Regions from separate parts of the Streptomyces sp. NPDC111656 genome, predicted to be linked through region 1. Evidence: predicted binding sites of a transcription regulator. Region 1 holds the regulator's gene; the other holds the start of a gene.
What was found. The regulator HspR, encoded in region 1, represses chaperone genes until heat shock. The targets are predictions, from matches to a motif close to TTGAGNNNNNNNNNCTCAA.
Positions count from the first base shown of each region.

Region 1 (7,335 bases):
ACCAGGGCGAGCAGCTCGTCTACCAGACCGAGAAGTTCCTCAAGGACAACGAGGACAAGGTCCCGGGTGACGTCAAGACCGAGGTCGAGGCCTCCATCGCCGAGCTGAAGGAGAAGCTCAAGGGCGAGGACACCGCCGAGATCCGCACCGCCACGGAGAAGGTCGCCGCGGTCTCCCAGAAGCTCGGCCAGGCCATGTACGCCGACGCCCAGGCCGCGCAGGCCGCCGGTGGCGCCGAAGGTGCCCCCGGCGCCGAGCAGGCCAAGGCCGATGACGATGTCGTCGACGCCGAGATCGTCGACGAGGACCGCAAGGACGGTGCCGCGTGACGGAGGAGACCCCGGGCTTCGAAGAGAAGCCTGACGTCCCCTCCGGCGCCACCCCTGACGACGCCGAGCCGCAGGCCGCCACCCCCTCCACGGAGGAGGCGGCGGCCCCGGCCGGGGACGCATCAGCAGCACAACTGGCCGGTCTGACCGCACAGCTGGACCAGGTCCGTACGGCGCTCGGCGAGCGCACGATGGACCTCCAGCGGCTCCAGGCCGAGTACCAGAACTACCGCCGCCGGGTCGAGCGCGATCGGATCGCGGTCAAGGAGATCGCCATCGCGAACCTCCTGACCGAACTCCTGCCGGTGCTCGACAACATCGCCCGCGCGCGGGACCACGGCGAACTGGTCGGCGGCTTCAAGTCGGTGGCCGAGTCGCTGGAGACCGTCGCGGCGAAGATGGGCCTTCAGCAGTTCGGCAAGGAGGGCGAGCCCTTCGACCCGATGATCCACGAGGCCCTGATGCACTCGTACGCGCCGGACGTCACGGAGACGACGTGCGTGGCGATTCTGCAGCCGGGGTATCGCATCGGCGAGCGCACCATCCGCCCCGCGCGGGTGGCGGTCGCCGAACCCCAGCCGGGGGCGCAGACCGTCAAGGCGGACTCCCAGGATTCCGCCGAGGCGGCCGACGACAAGGAGAGCGGTGGCCCGGACGAGGGCTGACGTTGAACGCATGAGAGAGGAGGGGCGTCGAGGATGAGCACCAAGGACTTCATCGAGAAGGACTTCTACAAGGTCCTCGGCGTCCCCAAGGACGCCACCGAGGCAGAGATCAAGAAGGCGTACCGGAAGCTCGCCCGCGAGTTCCACCCGGACGCCAACAAGGGCAACGCCAAGGCCGAGGAGCGTTTCAAGGAGATCTCCGAGGCGAACGACGTGCTCGGAGACCCCAAGAAGCGCAAGGAGTACGACGAGGCACGCGCTCTCTTCGGCAACGGCGGCTTCCGTCCGGGTCCCGGCGCGGGCGGCGGCAACTTCAACTTCGACCTGGGCGACCTCTTCGGAGGCGGCGCCCAGGGCGGGGCGGGCGGTGCCGGTGGTTTCGGCGGCGGCATCGGAGACGTCTTCGGGGGCCTGTTCAACCGCGGCGGCGCGGGCACGGGTACGCGGACCCAGCCCCGGCGCGGCCAGGACATCGACACCGAGGTGACGCTCAGCTTCACCGAGGCGGTGGACGGCGCGACGGTCCCGCTGCGGATGACGTCCCAGGCGCCCTGCAAGGCCTGTTCGGGCACCGGCGACGCGAACGGCACACCGCGCGTGTGCCCGACGTGCGTCGGCACCGGCCAGGTCGCGCGCGGCTCCGGCGGCGGCTTCTCGCTCACGGACCCCTGCCCGGACTGCAAGGGCCGCGGTCTCATCGCGGAGAACCCCTGCGAGATCTGCCACGGCAGCGGTCGCGCCAAGTCCTCGCGCACGATGCAGGTCCGCATCCCGGCGGGGGTGAGCGACAGCCAGCGCATCCGCCTCCGCGGCAAGGGCGCACCCGGCGAACGGGGCGGCCCGGCCGGCGACCTGTACGTCACGGTCCACGTGGACGCCCACCCGGTCTTCGGCCGCAAGGGCGACAACCTCACCGTCACCGTGCCCGTCACCTTCGCGGAGGCGGCACTCGGCGGCGAGGTGCGCGTACCGACCCTGGGCGGCCCCCCGGTCACCCTGAAACTGCCCCCGGGCACGCCCAACGGCCGTACGATGCGGGCCCGCGGCAAGGGTGCCGTCCGCAAGGACGGTACGCGCGGCGACCTCCTGGTCACCGTCGAGGTCGCGGTCCCCACGGACGTGTCGGGCAAGGCTCGCGACGCCCTGGAGGCGTATCGCGAGGCAACCGCGGGCGAGGACCCACGGGCGGAGCTGTTCCAGGCCGCGAAGGGAGCATGAGCAGATGGACGGCCGTCGTCGAAACCCCTATGAACTGACCGAGGAGACCCCGGTCTACGTCATCTCGGTGGCGGCCCAGCTCTCCGGCCTGCACCCGCAGACCCTGCGCCAGTACGACCGCCTCGGCCTGGTCTCCCCGGACCGCACCGCCGGCCGGGGCCGGCGCTACTCGGCCCGCGACATCGAACTGCTCCGCACGGTGCAGGCGCTGTCCCAGGACGAGGGCATCAACCTGGCCGGCATCAAGCGCATCATCGAGCTGGAGAACCAGGTGGCGGCCCTCCAGTCCCGCGTCGCGGAACTGGAATCGGCCCTGGACGGCGCCGCTGCCGCGATGCAGCAGCGCGAGGCCGCGGTGCACGCCTCGTACCGCCGCGACCTGGTCCCGTACCAGGAGGTCCAGCAGACGAGCGCGCTGGTGGTCTGGCGGCCGAAGAGGCAGTCGGACTAGCTCCCACGTACGAAGGGGGTGGAGAGGTCGTCGACCTCTCCACCCCCTTCGGCATTCCTCAACTCACCGCGCCGGTGTCGAAGTACTCGAACGCTCCGGCCGAGGTCTCGTGGATCTTCTCGTACGCTCGGCGTGGTGTCGAGCTCGGTCGCGGCCACGGCCGTCCGGGTCCGCTTGAAGGAGGAGTTCCCGGACGTGTCGATGGCGTCGACGAAGAAGCAGACGCGGTCGCCGTCGGGGCGGGTGGTGTACGAGTACGAGGTGGTGTCGACCGGCGGATACGCCGTCAGCGTCCCGGAGCACACCTGCTCCTCGCCCTCGTCGCCCAAGAGCTCACCCCAGTAGACGGTGTACCGACCGAGGTCGGTGGCCGGGTTCTTGTCCCACTCCACCTCGAAGCCGTACTCGGTCGGGGTGACCGTCAGCCCGGTGACGGCGGGCGGCGGGGTGAGGTCCTCGCGCTCGCCGGCGGCGGCCACGGAACGCGCGGACTCGTTGCCCACCGCGTCGAGAACGGTCACCTGGTAGTAGTAGGCGACGCTCTCCAGGGCCGAGGTGTCCAGGTACGAGAGCTTGTCCGTACTGCCCACCCGGGTGTACACGCCGTTCTCGCTCGTCGCCCGGTAGACGCGGTAGGACACCGCTCCCGTGACCCCGTTCCAGTCGAGCCGCAGCCCGCGGGGCGTGGCGGTCGGCGAACCCAGTTTCGACTGCGAGACGGAAGTCCCGCTCGGGGTGAGGGGCTTGACCTTGTCGACGGTGGCGGTGGTGCGGGGGTGTAGGCGAAGGAGACGTTGGCGGCGCCGGTCCAGTTGGCGTAGTCGATGCGCAGGGTGTGCTTGCCGGAGGGGACGGTGACGTTGACGGGAAGGGCGAAGGGACCTCCCGAACCGAAGTCCCTCGTCACGGTCCAGCGGACGCCGAAGTTGTCCTTCGGGAGGCCGGAGGCGGGGGCCTTCGTGCCCCAGTTCTCGCCGACCGCGGCGTCGCAGTCCGTTTTCTTCGGTGTGTGGGAGAAAGTGGTGTTCGCGTAGAACTGCCGCTTGTACACCGGTGATGCGCGGCTGCTCGCGGCGGAGGCGGGCGCCCCCGAGCCGGCGAGCAGGCCCCCGGGGGTGGCGATCGTCAGCGTCGCGGCGAGCGCCGGCCCACTCCGCCCAACTGGCCTCATGCTTCCCCTGTTTCGTGCTGCGTTGTGTGCGGCCGCCATCGAGACTCCCGGAGGTGGGGGAGGGTTGTATGTCGCCGGGGAGCGAGTGACGCAAGTCAATCAGAGGGGTTCTGTGGAAGTGGCGGCGCACCCCCTTCCCATCGTGTTCACTTGGGGAACACAGAATGCTGTTGCCATCTCGTTAAGTGGTTACTCCTTGACGCTGAGGTGATCGCCGCGTTGGCTTTCAGCCACCTGGGTCGCAAAGCAGCTACCTCGCCCGGAAGGCACCTGATGTGAACACTCGTAACACCCGGCTTCGTCGTACCGCCATAGCCCTGGCTTGCTCCGCGATGACCGTCTCCCTCGCCGCCTGCGGTGTCGTGGACGGGATCGGCGGCAGCGACACCAAGGCGAGCCCGACCAAGGGTGACGACATCACGGTTGGTCTGCTCCTCCCTGAGAAGGCCAACACCCGTTACGAGAAGTTCGACCACCCGATCATCGAGCAGCAGGTCGCCAAGCTCACCAACGGCAAGGGCAAGGTCGAATCCGCCAACGCGGAGCAGAGCGCGTCCAAGCAGAGCCAGCAGTTCCAGCAGATGGTGAACGACAAGGTCGACGTGATCCTCGTCGACGCGGTGGACTCCAAGGCCATCGCGAGCGACGTGCAGAAGGCCAAGGACGCGGGCATCCCCGTCATCGCCTACGACCGTCTGGCGCAGGGCCCGATCGACGCGTACATCTCCTTCGACAACGAGCTCGTCGGCCAGGTGCAGGGCAAGGCCCTCCTGGAGGCGCTGGGCCCCAACGCCTCCACGAAGAAGATCGTCATGATGAACGGTTCGCCCACCGACCCGAACGCGGCGCAGTTCAAGTCGGGCGCCCTGGGTGAGCTCAACGGCAAGGTCGTCATCTCCAAGACGTACGACACCAAGGACTGGGACCCGGTCGTCGGCAAGGCCAACATGGAGAAGGCCATCTCGGCCATCGGCCTGAACAACATCGCCGGTGTCTACTCCGCCAACGACGGTCTCGCGGGCGCCGCCATCGACGCCCTGAAGACCATGGGCGTCAGCAAGGTGCCGCCGGTCACCGGCCAGGACGCCGAGCTGGACGCGGTGCAGCGGATCGTCCGGGGCGAGCAGTACATGAGCGTCTACAAGTCCTACCCCGATGAGGCCACCGCGGCTGCCGAGATGGCCGTGGCGAAGGTCCAGGGGCGTGGCATCGAATTCGACGCGCTCACCCGCGACAAGGTCGACAGCCCCACGAACACGAAGATCCCCTCCCAGCTGATGCCCGTGGTCGCCCTGACCAAGGCGAACATCAAGGAGACGGTGATCCAGGACGGCATCTACACCGTCAAGCAGATCTGCACGGCCTCGACCAAGGCGGACTGCACGGCGATCGACCTCAAGTAGTCGTGCTCCCGCACTGACGACTTGCACCGACGTCCCGCACTGACGTATTTCCCTGACGAACGCGCGGGAGCCCTGGGCGAGGGGTTCCCGCGCGTTCGGCGGATCAGGGGTCAGCGCCCCATCGACTGCCAGATCGTCAGCGCCAGCGCCGTGCACGAGGTGGCGGCCGCGAGGGAGGGCAGGGGCCAGCGGGTGCGTTCCAGGGCGTCGAGGCGGGACTCGTGCTCGTCGAGGGTCTTGTCGGTCTGGTCGGCGCGTTGCAGGAGGAGGGCGAGGTCGCCGCGGGTGGTGGCGAACCCGACGTCGACCGAGCGGCGCAGCCGCTCCAGTTCCAGGGCGACGCTCTCGGCCTCAGTCGTCGGCATCGGCGGTTTCTCCGCGGGAGGGCCCACGCAGCCACCCCGGCAGCAGCCGGTCCACCGCGGGCATCGCCATCACCCGGCTGAGCAGCGCGGCGCCGCCCACCACGGCCGTGAGCGCGGGTACGTCCCGGATCAGCGGGTCGTCGGCGACCAGCGGCAGGACGGTGATCAGAGCGAACAGGGTCTGGAGTGTCGTACGCAGGGTTCTGCGGCCGGCGTCGCTCATCTCCGGGCTCCTTTCGGGTGTTCCAGTGCTTCTCGAGTACGTCCGGCCCCCTAGGTGCGCGGGACGCGCAGCTTGTCCCAGCTGGTGCGGCCCGGGGTGCCGTCGGCGTCCTCGCCGACGTAGCCGAGCCCGCGCTGCCAGGCCGCGTACGACAGGACGTCGGCCTGCGTCCACACCGGGCCGGGGCCGGTCGAGTAGCGCCCGCACCCCTCCGCGACCAGTCGCTCGCCGACGGCTGTGATCAGCGGGCTGCGGCGGCCGAGCGCGAAGAACGCGGCGCCGGGGAAGGGTTCGTACGAGACCGGGCGGGAGCCGAGCCGGGCCGCCACCCGTTGCCGCGTCCCGGACATCGAGAACGACGGGTCGATCTTGCGGCGGGTCCACTCCTTGTGCGCGATCACGCTGGACGCGGACCAGTCGTGGGCGCGGCAGATCGCGGCGGAAAGCCGTTCCACGGCGGTGAGTTGGGCGGCCGGGTAGGGGTCACGCCCGTTGCCCAGGTTTTCGATCTCGAAGCCGTAGAAGCGGGCGTTGCCGTCCACGGCGTCCGGTCCGGGGGCGGGCAGTGCGGCCCGTTCGGCCCGTACGGCGTCCAGGACCGCGGTCGAGCCCGCACCGGCGTGGTTGGTGCGGCCGTAGCCGACCAGGTGGACGGTGCCGTCCTTGGTGATCAGGCCGATGCAGAGCGGGCCCGGCAGGTCCGCGGTGCCCTCGCGGCACAGGCGGAGGCTGTCGGTGCCCGCCGTGTGGTGGAGCATGACGCCGTGGACCGGGCCCCAGGCGCCTCGGCTGTTGCGGTTGTGGGTGCGCCAGTTGCCGCTCTCGGATAGGACGACGCCCTCGTCGCGCAGGGCGCGGGCGAGGGCGTCGGCGGTCAGGGGTGTGGCCATGTGTGCCTCACATCACGGGAGTTACGGTGATGAATCGGTTGGCGAAGGTCGCGGTGCTGGTGGTCGCGGCCGACTTGTAGGCGGCGGTCGCGGTGTAGACGCCGTTCACGGTGAGCCCGGTGACCTGGAACTGGGTCGTGGCGGAGCACTGGTTGGTGCCCACGACGAGTGCCGCGCGGGTGTCGGCGGCGGCGAGCGCGACCGTCGTGTTCAGGCGGATGTTCGCCGACATGTGGCAGGCCGTGGCCGCGCTGCTGCTGATGCGCGCGCCCACCGAGACGAGCACGGCGCCGGAGGCCGGAGCGGTGAAGGTGACGGTGGTCGGGTCGCCGGTGGAGCCGGTGAGGGTCTCCACGTACGCCGTCGACGTCGTCGTACCGGCCGTGGTGTTGGCCTTGTGGACCGGGCCGGGTGCCAGCTGCGTCCAGGCGCTGCCGGTGTAGTACCAGTACTGCTTGGGCGTGCCGAGCCAGCAGAGCATGCCCGCCACCGGGGCGGTCACCTTGGCGTCGCGGGTCGCGGCGTCCGCGAAGCGCAGCACGGTGCGGCCGTCGACGGCCTCCGCGAGCGACTGGATGTGCACGGGGATGTTCGCGGCGTCGGCCGGCTGCGGGTAGGGC
Region 1 is NZ_JBVKCA010000008.1:370,096-377,430, forward strand. It holds gene dnaK (molecular chaperone DnaK) at 1-329, shown strand, start outside; gene grpE (nucleotide exchange factor GrpE) at 326-994, shown strand; gene dnaJ (molecular chaperone DnaJ) at 1,028-2,212, shown strand; gene ACZ7M3_RS25425 (heat shock protein transcriptional repressor HspR) at 2,217-2,663, shown strand; gene ACZ7M3_RS25430 (hypothetical protein) at 2,660-3,304, opposite strand; gene ACZ7M3_RS25435 (sugar ABC transporter substrate-binding protein) at 4,110-5,237, shown strand; gene ACZ7M3_RS25440 (hypothetical protein) at 5,348-5,602, opposite strand; gene ACZ7M3_RS25445 (putative antibiotic biosynthesis monooxygenase) at 5,589-5,825, opposite strand; gene ACZ7M3_RS25450 (peptidoglycan-binding protein) at 5,876-6,715, opposite strand; gene ACZ7M3_RS25455 (hypothetical protein) at 6,723-7,335, opposite strand, start outside.

Region 2 (7,335 bases), on a different contig from region 1:
CGTGGCCACGGCGATGGACGTGGCCGGCGGCCGCCGCGGCTCGATGCGCGGCGGGCCCACCCGGCTGCAGCCCTGGGAGCGGGCGCTGAGCTGGTTCATCTCCTCCTACCCGCTGCTCGGCGGCATCGCGGCCGGCATCACCCTGGTCGCCGACGCCGAACTGGCCCGCGCCCACGACATCTCCGTCGCCGCCGTGAACGCGGAGGCGGGCGAGATCTACATCAACCCGCTGCGTCAACTGGAGGACGAGGAATGGCGGTTCGTCCTCGCCCACGAGATGCTGCACGCCGCCCTGCGGCACGGCGACCGCTGCGGCCCCCGCGACCCGTACCTCTTCAACATCGCGGCCGACTACGTCATCAACGGCTGGCTGTGCGAGATGCAGGTCGGCACGATGCCCGAAGGCCTCCTGTACGACGCGGAGTTGAAGGACCTCTCGGCGGAGGAGGTGTACGACCGGATCGCCAAGGACCTGCGCCGGATGCGCCGGCTGTCCACGCTGCGCGGCAAGGGCGCGGGTGACATCCTCGGCGCCCCGCTCGGCTCCCCGCGCGACTACGTGGACCTGGACGAGCTCTACCGGCGCGGGCTGAGCCACGGCTTCGACCTGCACCAGCAGCTGGAGCGGGGCTATCTGCCGGGCGGTCTGGTCGAGGAGATCCGCGCGCTCGACCATCCGCCGCTGCCCTGGGACGCCCGCCTGGCCCGTTGGTTCGACGAGTTCGTGCCCCGCCCCGAGCCGGTACGGACGTACGCGCGCCCCTCGCGCCGTCAGGCGTCCACCCCCGACATCCCGCGCGCGGGACGGTACTTCCCGCCCGAGGAGATCGCCCGCTGCACCTTCGGCGTCGTCCTCGACACCTCCGGCTCCATGGACCGCACGCTGCTCGGCAAGGCGCTGGGCGCCATCGCCTCGTACGCCGAGGCCCGGGACGTACCGGCCGCTCGGGTGGTGTTCTGCGACGCGGCGCCGCACGACGCGGGCTATCTCCCGGTCACCGAGATCGCCGGTCGCGTACGGGTGCACGGGCGCGGCGGTACGGTGCTGCAGCCCGGCGTCGATCTGCTGCACCGCGCGGACGACTTCCCGCCGGGCGCGCCGCTGCTGGTCATCACGGACGGCTGGTGCGACGTGCTGCGGGTGCGGCGCGAGCACGCGTATCTGATTCCGCAGGGCGCGCGGCTCCCGTTCACGGCGCGGGGACCGGTCTTCCGGGTGCGGTGAACCGTCTTCGCGGTCTCGGCGAGCCGTCATTCTGGGTGAGTCGCGCGCGGGTGTGATCGGATGGTGCGCACGGACCCCGAAAACGGGACCCCATCGAAGGGAATCATCGTGGCAACCACGCGCACCGCGCACACCGTGTGGGAAGGCAACCTGCTCGAGGGCAGCGGCGTCGTCACCTTCGACTCCTCCGGCATCGGCCAGCAGCCGGTGACGTGGGCGTCGCGGGCGCAGGACGCCAACGGCAAGACCAGCCCCGAGGAGCTGATCGCCGCCGCCCACTCCAGCTGCTTCTCCATGGCGCTGTCGCACGCCCTCGCGGGCGCGGGCACCCCGCCCACCAAGCTCGTCACCAACGCCGACGTCACCTTCCAGCCCGGCGAGGGCATCACTGGCATCCACCTGACGGTGGAGGGCACGGTACCGGGCCTCGACAACGACGGCTTCGTCGCGGCGGCCGAGGACGCGAAGAAGAACTGCCCGGTCAGCGCGGCGCTGGCCGGCACGACGATCACCCTGACGGCCAAGCTGGCCTGACGTCCGGGAGCAGTACGGCGCCGCGGTCCCCGCGCAGGGCCCGCGGCGCTGTCATGTCCGCCCCATTGACAAGAACGCACTCAAGTTTTGTGCTTGAAGGTGGGCAGCGCCCTGGCGGAAGGGGACGGACATGGCACGTGCGGTCGGGATCGACCTCGGTACGACGAACTCGGTGGTGGCCCTCCTGGAGGGCGGCGACCCCACCGTCGTGACCAACGCGGAGGGCGCGCGCACCACCCCCTCCGTGGTGGCCTTCGCCAAGAACGGCGAGGTGCTCGTCGGCGAGGTCGCCAAACGGCAGGCCGTGACGAACGTGGAGCGCACCGCGCGCTCGGTCAAGCGCCACATGGGCGACGCGAGCTGGCGCTTCCCTGAGCAGGGCTCCGTCGACGGCACCCGCTACCGCGCCCAGGAACTGTCGGCGCGCGTCCTGCAGAAGCTGAAGCGGGACGCGGAGGCCTACCTCGGCGAGGACGTCACGGACGCCGTGATCACCGTGCCCGCGTACTTCGACGACGCCCAGCGCCAGGCCACCAAGGAGGCGGGCGAGATCGCGGGCCTGAAGGTGCTGCGCATCATCAACGAGCCGACGGCCGCCGCCCTCGCCTACGGCCTCGACCGGGGCGAGGAGCAGACCGTCCTCGTCTTCGACCTGGGCGGCGGCACCTTCGACGTCTCGCTCCTGGAGATCGGCGACGGCGTCATCGAGGTCAAGGCCACCAACGGCGACACCCGGCTCGGCGGCGACGACTGGGACCAGCGGATCGTCGAACACCTCGCACAGCGCTTCAAGGCCTCGCACGGCATCGATCTCGGCCACGACAAGATGGCGCTGCAGCGGCTGCGCGAGAGCGCCGAGAAGGCCAAGATCGAACTGTCGAGTTCCTCCGAGACCGCCGTCAACCTGCCCTACATCACCGCCACCGCCGACGGCCCCCTGCACCTCGAGGAGAAGCTGACCCGCGCCCAGTTCCAGGAGCTGACCGCCGATCTGCTCGACCGCTGCAAGACCCCCTTCCACCAGGCGGTCAAGGACGCGGGCGTCAAGCTCGCCGCGATCGACCACGTCATCCTGGTCGGCGGCTCGACCCGGATGCCCGCCGTCACGGACCTGGTCAGGGAACTCACCGGCAAGGACCCGCACAAGGGCGTCAACCCGGACGAGGTCGTGGCGCTCGGCGCGGCCCTTCAGGCGGGTGTCATCAGGGGGGACGTGAAGGACGTGCTGCTCCTCGACGTCACCCCGCTGTCCCTCGGCATCGAGACCAAGGGCGGCATCATGACCAGGCTCATCGAGCGCAATACCACGATCCCGACCCGCCGTTCGGAGATCTTCACCACGGCCGCGGACAACCAACCCTCGGTCGGTATCCAGGTCTACCAGGGCGAACGCGAGATCGCCGCGTACAACAAGAAGCTCGGCGTCTTCGACCTCACCGGGCTGCCGCCCGCGCCGCGCGGAGTCCCGCAGATCGAGGTCGCCTTCGACATCGACGCCAACGGGATCATGCACGTCTCCGCGAAGGACCTCGCCACCGGGCGCGAACAGAAGATGACCGTCACGGGCGGCTCCGCGCTCCCCAAGAACGACATCGACCGGATGATGCGCGAGGCCGAGCAGTACGCCGAGGAGGACCGCGCGCGGCGCGAGGCCGCCGAGACCCGCAACCAGGCCGAACAACTCGTCTACCAGACCGAGAAGTTCCTCCGCGAGAACGACGAACGCATCCCCTCCGAGACGAAACCCGAGGTCGAGTCCGCCGTCGCCGACCTCAAGCGCCTCCTGGAGGACTCCGCCACCGACACCACCGCCCTGCGTACCGGCGTCGAGAATCTGGCCTCGGTGAGCCAGAAGATGGGCCAGGCCATGTACGCCCAGGCCCAGCAGACGCCCCGGGAGGAGCCGGCCGCCGAGCACACCACGGCGGCGGAGGAGGACGGTGTGGTGGACGCCGAGATCGTGGACGACGAGAGGGAGACGAGGGGCGGCGCGGCGTAAGGACCCTCGAGGTGAGGGGCTCTCGGAGAGCCCCTCCCTGGGAACTCCTCGCCAAGGACCCCACTCCGGGAACTTCTCAGTAGGAGTCCCGGATCTCCCGCAGGATCTCCCTGGTACGGGGCACGGTGGCGGCGTGGGCGGACATGTGGTCCAGCACTTCCAGGTGCGTGGCCACCTCGGCGCGCGAGTCGAGGTAGATGGCACCGGTCAGGTACTCGCTGTAGACCATGTCGGGCAGTTCCGGCTCCGCGAAGCGGAACAGCGCGAAGGAGGTGTACGTCCCCGGATGCGGGCCGCTCGCGTACTCGGCGACCTGGACGGAGATGTCGTCGCTCTCCATCTCCCGCAGCAACCGGTCGATCTGGTCCCGCATGACCTCGCCCCGGATGCTCACCGGACGCCGCAGCGCGGTCTCGTCCATGATCACCCAGAGGTGGGGCCGGTGCTCGCGCCCCAGCAGCAGCTGCTGCCGCGTCATGCGCAGCGTCACATGCCGCTCGATGGCCTCGGGCCCCGTCTGGCCCACCGTGCCCGCCTCCAGCACGGCGCGCGCGTACTCCTCGGTCTGCAGCAGCCCGGGCACGAAGTGCGGCTCGTACGAGCGGATCAGACGGGCGGCGCCCTCCAGGCTGACGTGCATGCTGAACCAGTCCGGCAGCACATCGTGGAACCGCTGCCACCAGCCCGGCTGGTTCGCCTCCTCGGCGAGCGCGACGAAGGAGGCCACCTCGTCGTCGGCCACGCCGTACGTCGTCAGCAGCACCTGGAGGTACGGGATCTTGAGGGCGACCTCGGCCATCTCCATCCGCCGCACCGTCGCCGGGGCGACACGCAGGACACGCGCGGCTTCTTCCCGCCTCAGCCCGGTGGCCTCCCGCAATTCCTGCAGCCGCCGCCCGAGCACCACTTGCCCCACGGTGGGCGCAGCCCGCCGCTCACTCACGCCACGCCCTCCCCAAGCGCCGAAGCCCCCACTCAAACGGATCGGCGACGCTCCGTCAAGAGACCAGTGACTGAAGGTATTTGACCGTCGCCGGATCCGCCGGCAGAAACGTCTCGATGGCCAGCTCGGCGACGGTGACGTCCATCGGGGTGTTGAAAGTGGAGATGGAGGAGATGAAGGACAGCACGCGCCCGCCGTGCTCGATCTGCAGGGGGAGCGCGAAATGGGGAACGGGCTCGACGCCGCCGTCCGCATCCCCTTCACCTTCCCCTTCCTCGTCATGTTCCTGCTCCGGTACCGGGTAGGCCGCCACCTCCTCGTGGAGCGCACGCAGTGGCGCGGAGCGGTCCAGGGCGATCTGCCGTTCCATCTGCGCGAGCAGGTGGTCGCGCCACTCGCGGTGGTTGCGGATCCGCGGCGCCAGGCCCTCCGGGTGAAGGGTCAGCCGCATCGCGTTCAGCGGCGGCGTGAGCAGCGACTCACAGACGCCCTCCAGGAGCATGGCGATGCCACGGTTGGCGGCGAGCACGGTGTACGTGGCGTCGACCACCAGCGCCGGGTAGGGCTCGTAGCCCTGGATCAGCCGCTCCACGCCCTGGCGCAGGGCGTCCATCGAGGGGTCGTCGAGGGGGGTCTCCGGGTAGTGGGGCGCGTAGCCGGCGGCCAGCAGCAGCGCGTTGCGTTCCCGTACGGGGACGTCGAGGTGTTCGGCCAGCCGCAGCACCATCTCCTCGCTCGGGCGGGAGCGGCCGGTCTCGATGAAGCTGATGTGGCGGGCCGAGGAGTCGGCCCGCAGCGCCAGTTCCAGCTGGCTGACCCGGCGCTGCTCCCGCCAGCCGCGCAGCAGCGGGCCGACGCCCTTGCCGACGGGGTGGGTTGAGGGTCTGGTCGGACCGGACGCGACGATGGACATACGCCGACCGTAACCGAGGAAGACCGTGGGGGGAGCGTGGGCCTTGCCCTCGAACGCCGGACGGCCCGGGTTTCCAGGAGCGCGGGGAACTGCGCGACCGGTCCCCACACACCCGCGGTCGACGACGGGGCGCCGCAGAGCCCTGGTCGAGGGACTGTGGCAGGCTGAGAAACAGCCCCCACCGCATCCCCAGCGCACGAAGAACGGAGCGAGATCATGCCCGTCGAACCCCTGTCGCAGAAGGAGATCGAGGATCAGCTCGCGGAGCTGCCCGGCTGGTCCCTGGACGGCGACCACCTCGCCCGCTCCTACCGCCTCCCCTCCCACTTCGCCGCGACCGCGATGGTCGTACACATCGCCCAGGTACAGGAGGAGCTCGACCACCACTCCGACCTCACCCTCGGCTACAACACCATCTCCCTCACCGTGAACACCCACAGCGTCGGCGGCGCCGTCACCGAGCTCGACCTCAAGCTCGCCCGCAGGGTGGAGGCACTCGCTCCGGGACATGGCGCACACTGATTCACATGCTGGACTACGACAAGGAAGCCGACGCCTACGACGCCAGCAGGGGCGGTGAGCCCAGAGCGGCCGCTGCCGCGGACGCCGTACTCGGCCTCGTCCCCGACGACGTACAGGCCCTGCTCGACGTCGCCTGCGGCACCGGAATCGTCACGCGCCGCCTCGCCACCGCCCGCCCGACGCTCCGGGTGACGGGCGCGGACGCCGCGCAGGGCATGGCCCGGATGGCGGCGGCACGGCTCCCGGGCGCGGTGGTCCGCGCCGACAGCCGCCGACTGCCCTTCCCCGACGCCGCGTTCGACGCCGTCACCAGCGTCTGGCTGCTCCATCTGGTCGACGGCGCCGAGGACGTCCGCGCCATCGTCGCCGAGTGCGCGCGGGTCCTGCGCCCGGGCGGGGTGTACGTCACCACCGTCGACAAGGCCGCCGCACACGACGTGGGCAGCGACATCGACGCCGTACTCGCCTCCCGCCCGCGCCGCCCCGCCCAGGACCGCCCCGAGGACGTCGAGGCGTACGCCGTCGAGCACGGCCTCACCCCGGCCGGTGGGGCCCGTTTCCGGGGTCACGGCCAGGGCCGCAGCCCGCGCAGCACGGTGGCGGACCTGCGCCGCGGCTGGTTCACCCGGATCGCCCCGGACGACCCGCTGGCCGAGCGTTTCGTCACGCTGCTCGAAGCGCTGCCCGATCAGGAAGTCCCACGCCCCGACCCGCAGTTCGCGCTCCGCGCGTTCAGGAAGATCCCCGCCGCGCGAACTCCATGACCCAGTTGGTCACCCACGTCTGCTCCCCGTCCACGGAGAAGGCCTGCTCCCAGCGGGCCGTGGTCGGGGAGATCCCCGACCACACGAACCGCACCCGCACGTCCTTCCCGTCGTGCGTGTCGTCGCCGTGGAACTCACCGCGCCCGTCGGGCCCGAACCGCCCCACCACCGGCGGAAACAGCTTCCCGCTGCGGCTCGACGACCAGTTCAGCGACCACACCCGCGCCGCGGGGTCGAAGAGCCGCAGGGTGAGCCCCTGCCAGCCCTGACCAGGCACCGTCATCTCGTCGATGTTCGCGGCCCCGTCGAACAGGCTCCAGCAGCGGTTCGTGGCCCCGAACTCCTCCCAGCCGCTGTCGGGGTCGAGGAAGTCGGTCAGACGCCTGTGGCGGACGTCCCACTCGCCGTGGAAGAAGTCGAAGTCGTGCGGGCTGC
Region 2 is NZ_JBVKCA010000028.1:34,691-42,025, forward strand. It holds gene ACZ7M3_RS45935 (vWA domain-containing protein) at 1-1,225, shown strand, start outside; gene ACZ7M3_RS45940 (OsmC family protein) at 1,334-1,759, shown strand; gene dnaK (molecular chaperone DnaK) at 1,890-3,758, shown strand; gene ACZ7M3_RS45950 (helix-turn-helix domain-containing protein) at 3,835-4,701, opposite strand; gene ACZ7M3_RS45955 (helix-turn-helix domain-containing protein) at 4,757-5,614, opposite strand; gene ACZ7M3_RS45960 (4a-hydroxytetrahydrobiopterin dehydratase) at 5,831-6,136, shown strand; gene ACZ7M3_RS45965 (class I SAM-dependent methyltransferase) at 6,142-6,900, shown strand; gene ACZ7M3_RS45970 (hypothetical protein) at 6,869-7,335, opposite strand, start outside.
Region 2: a site for HspR is predicted at 1,825-1,843, ahead of dnaK (molecular chaperone DnaK). Genes of this name have one in related genera too.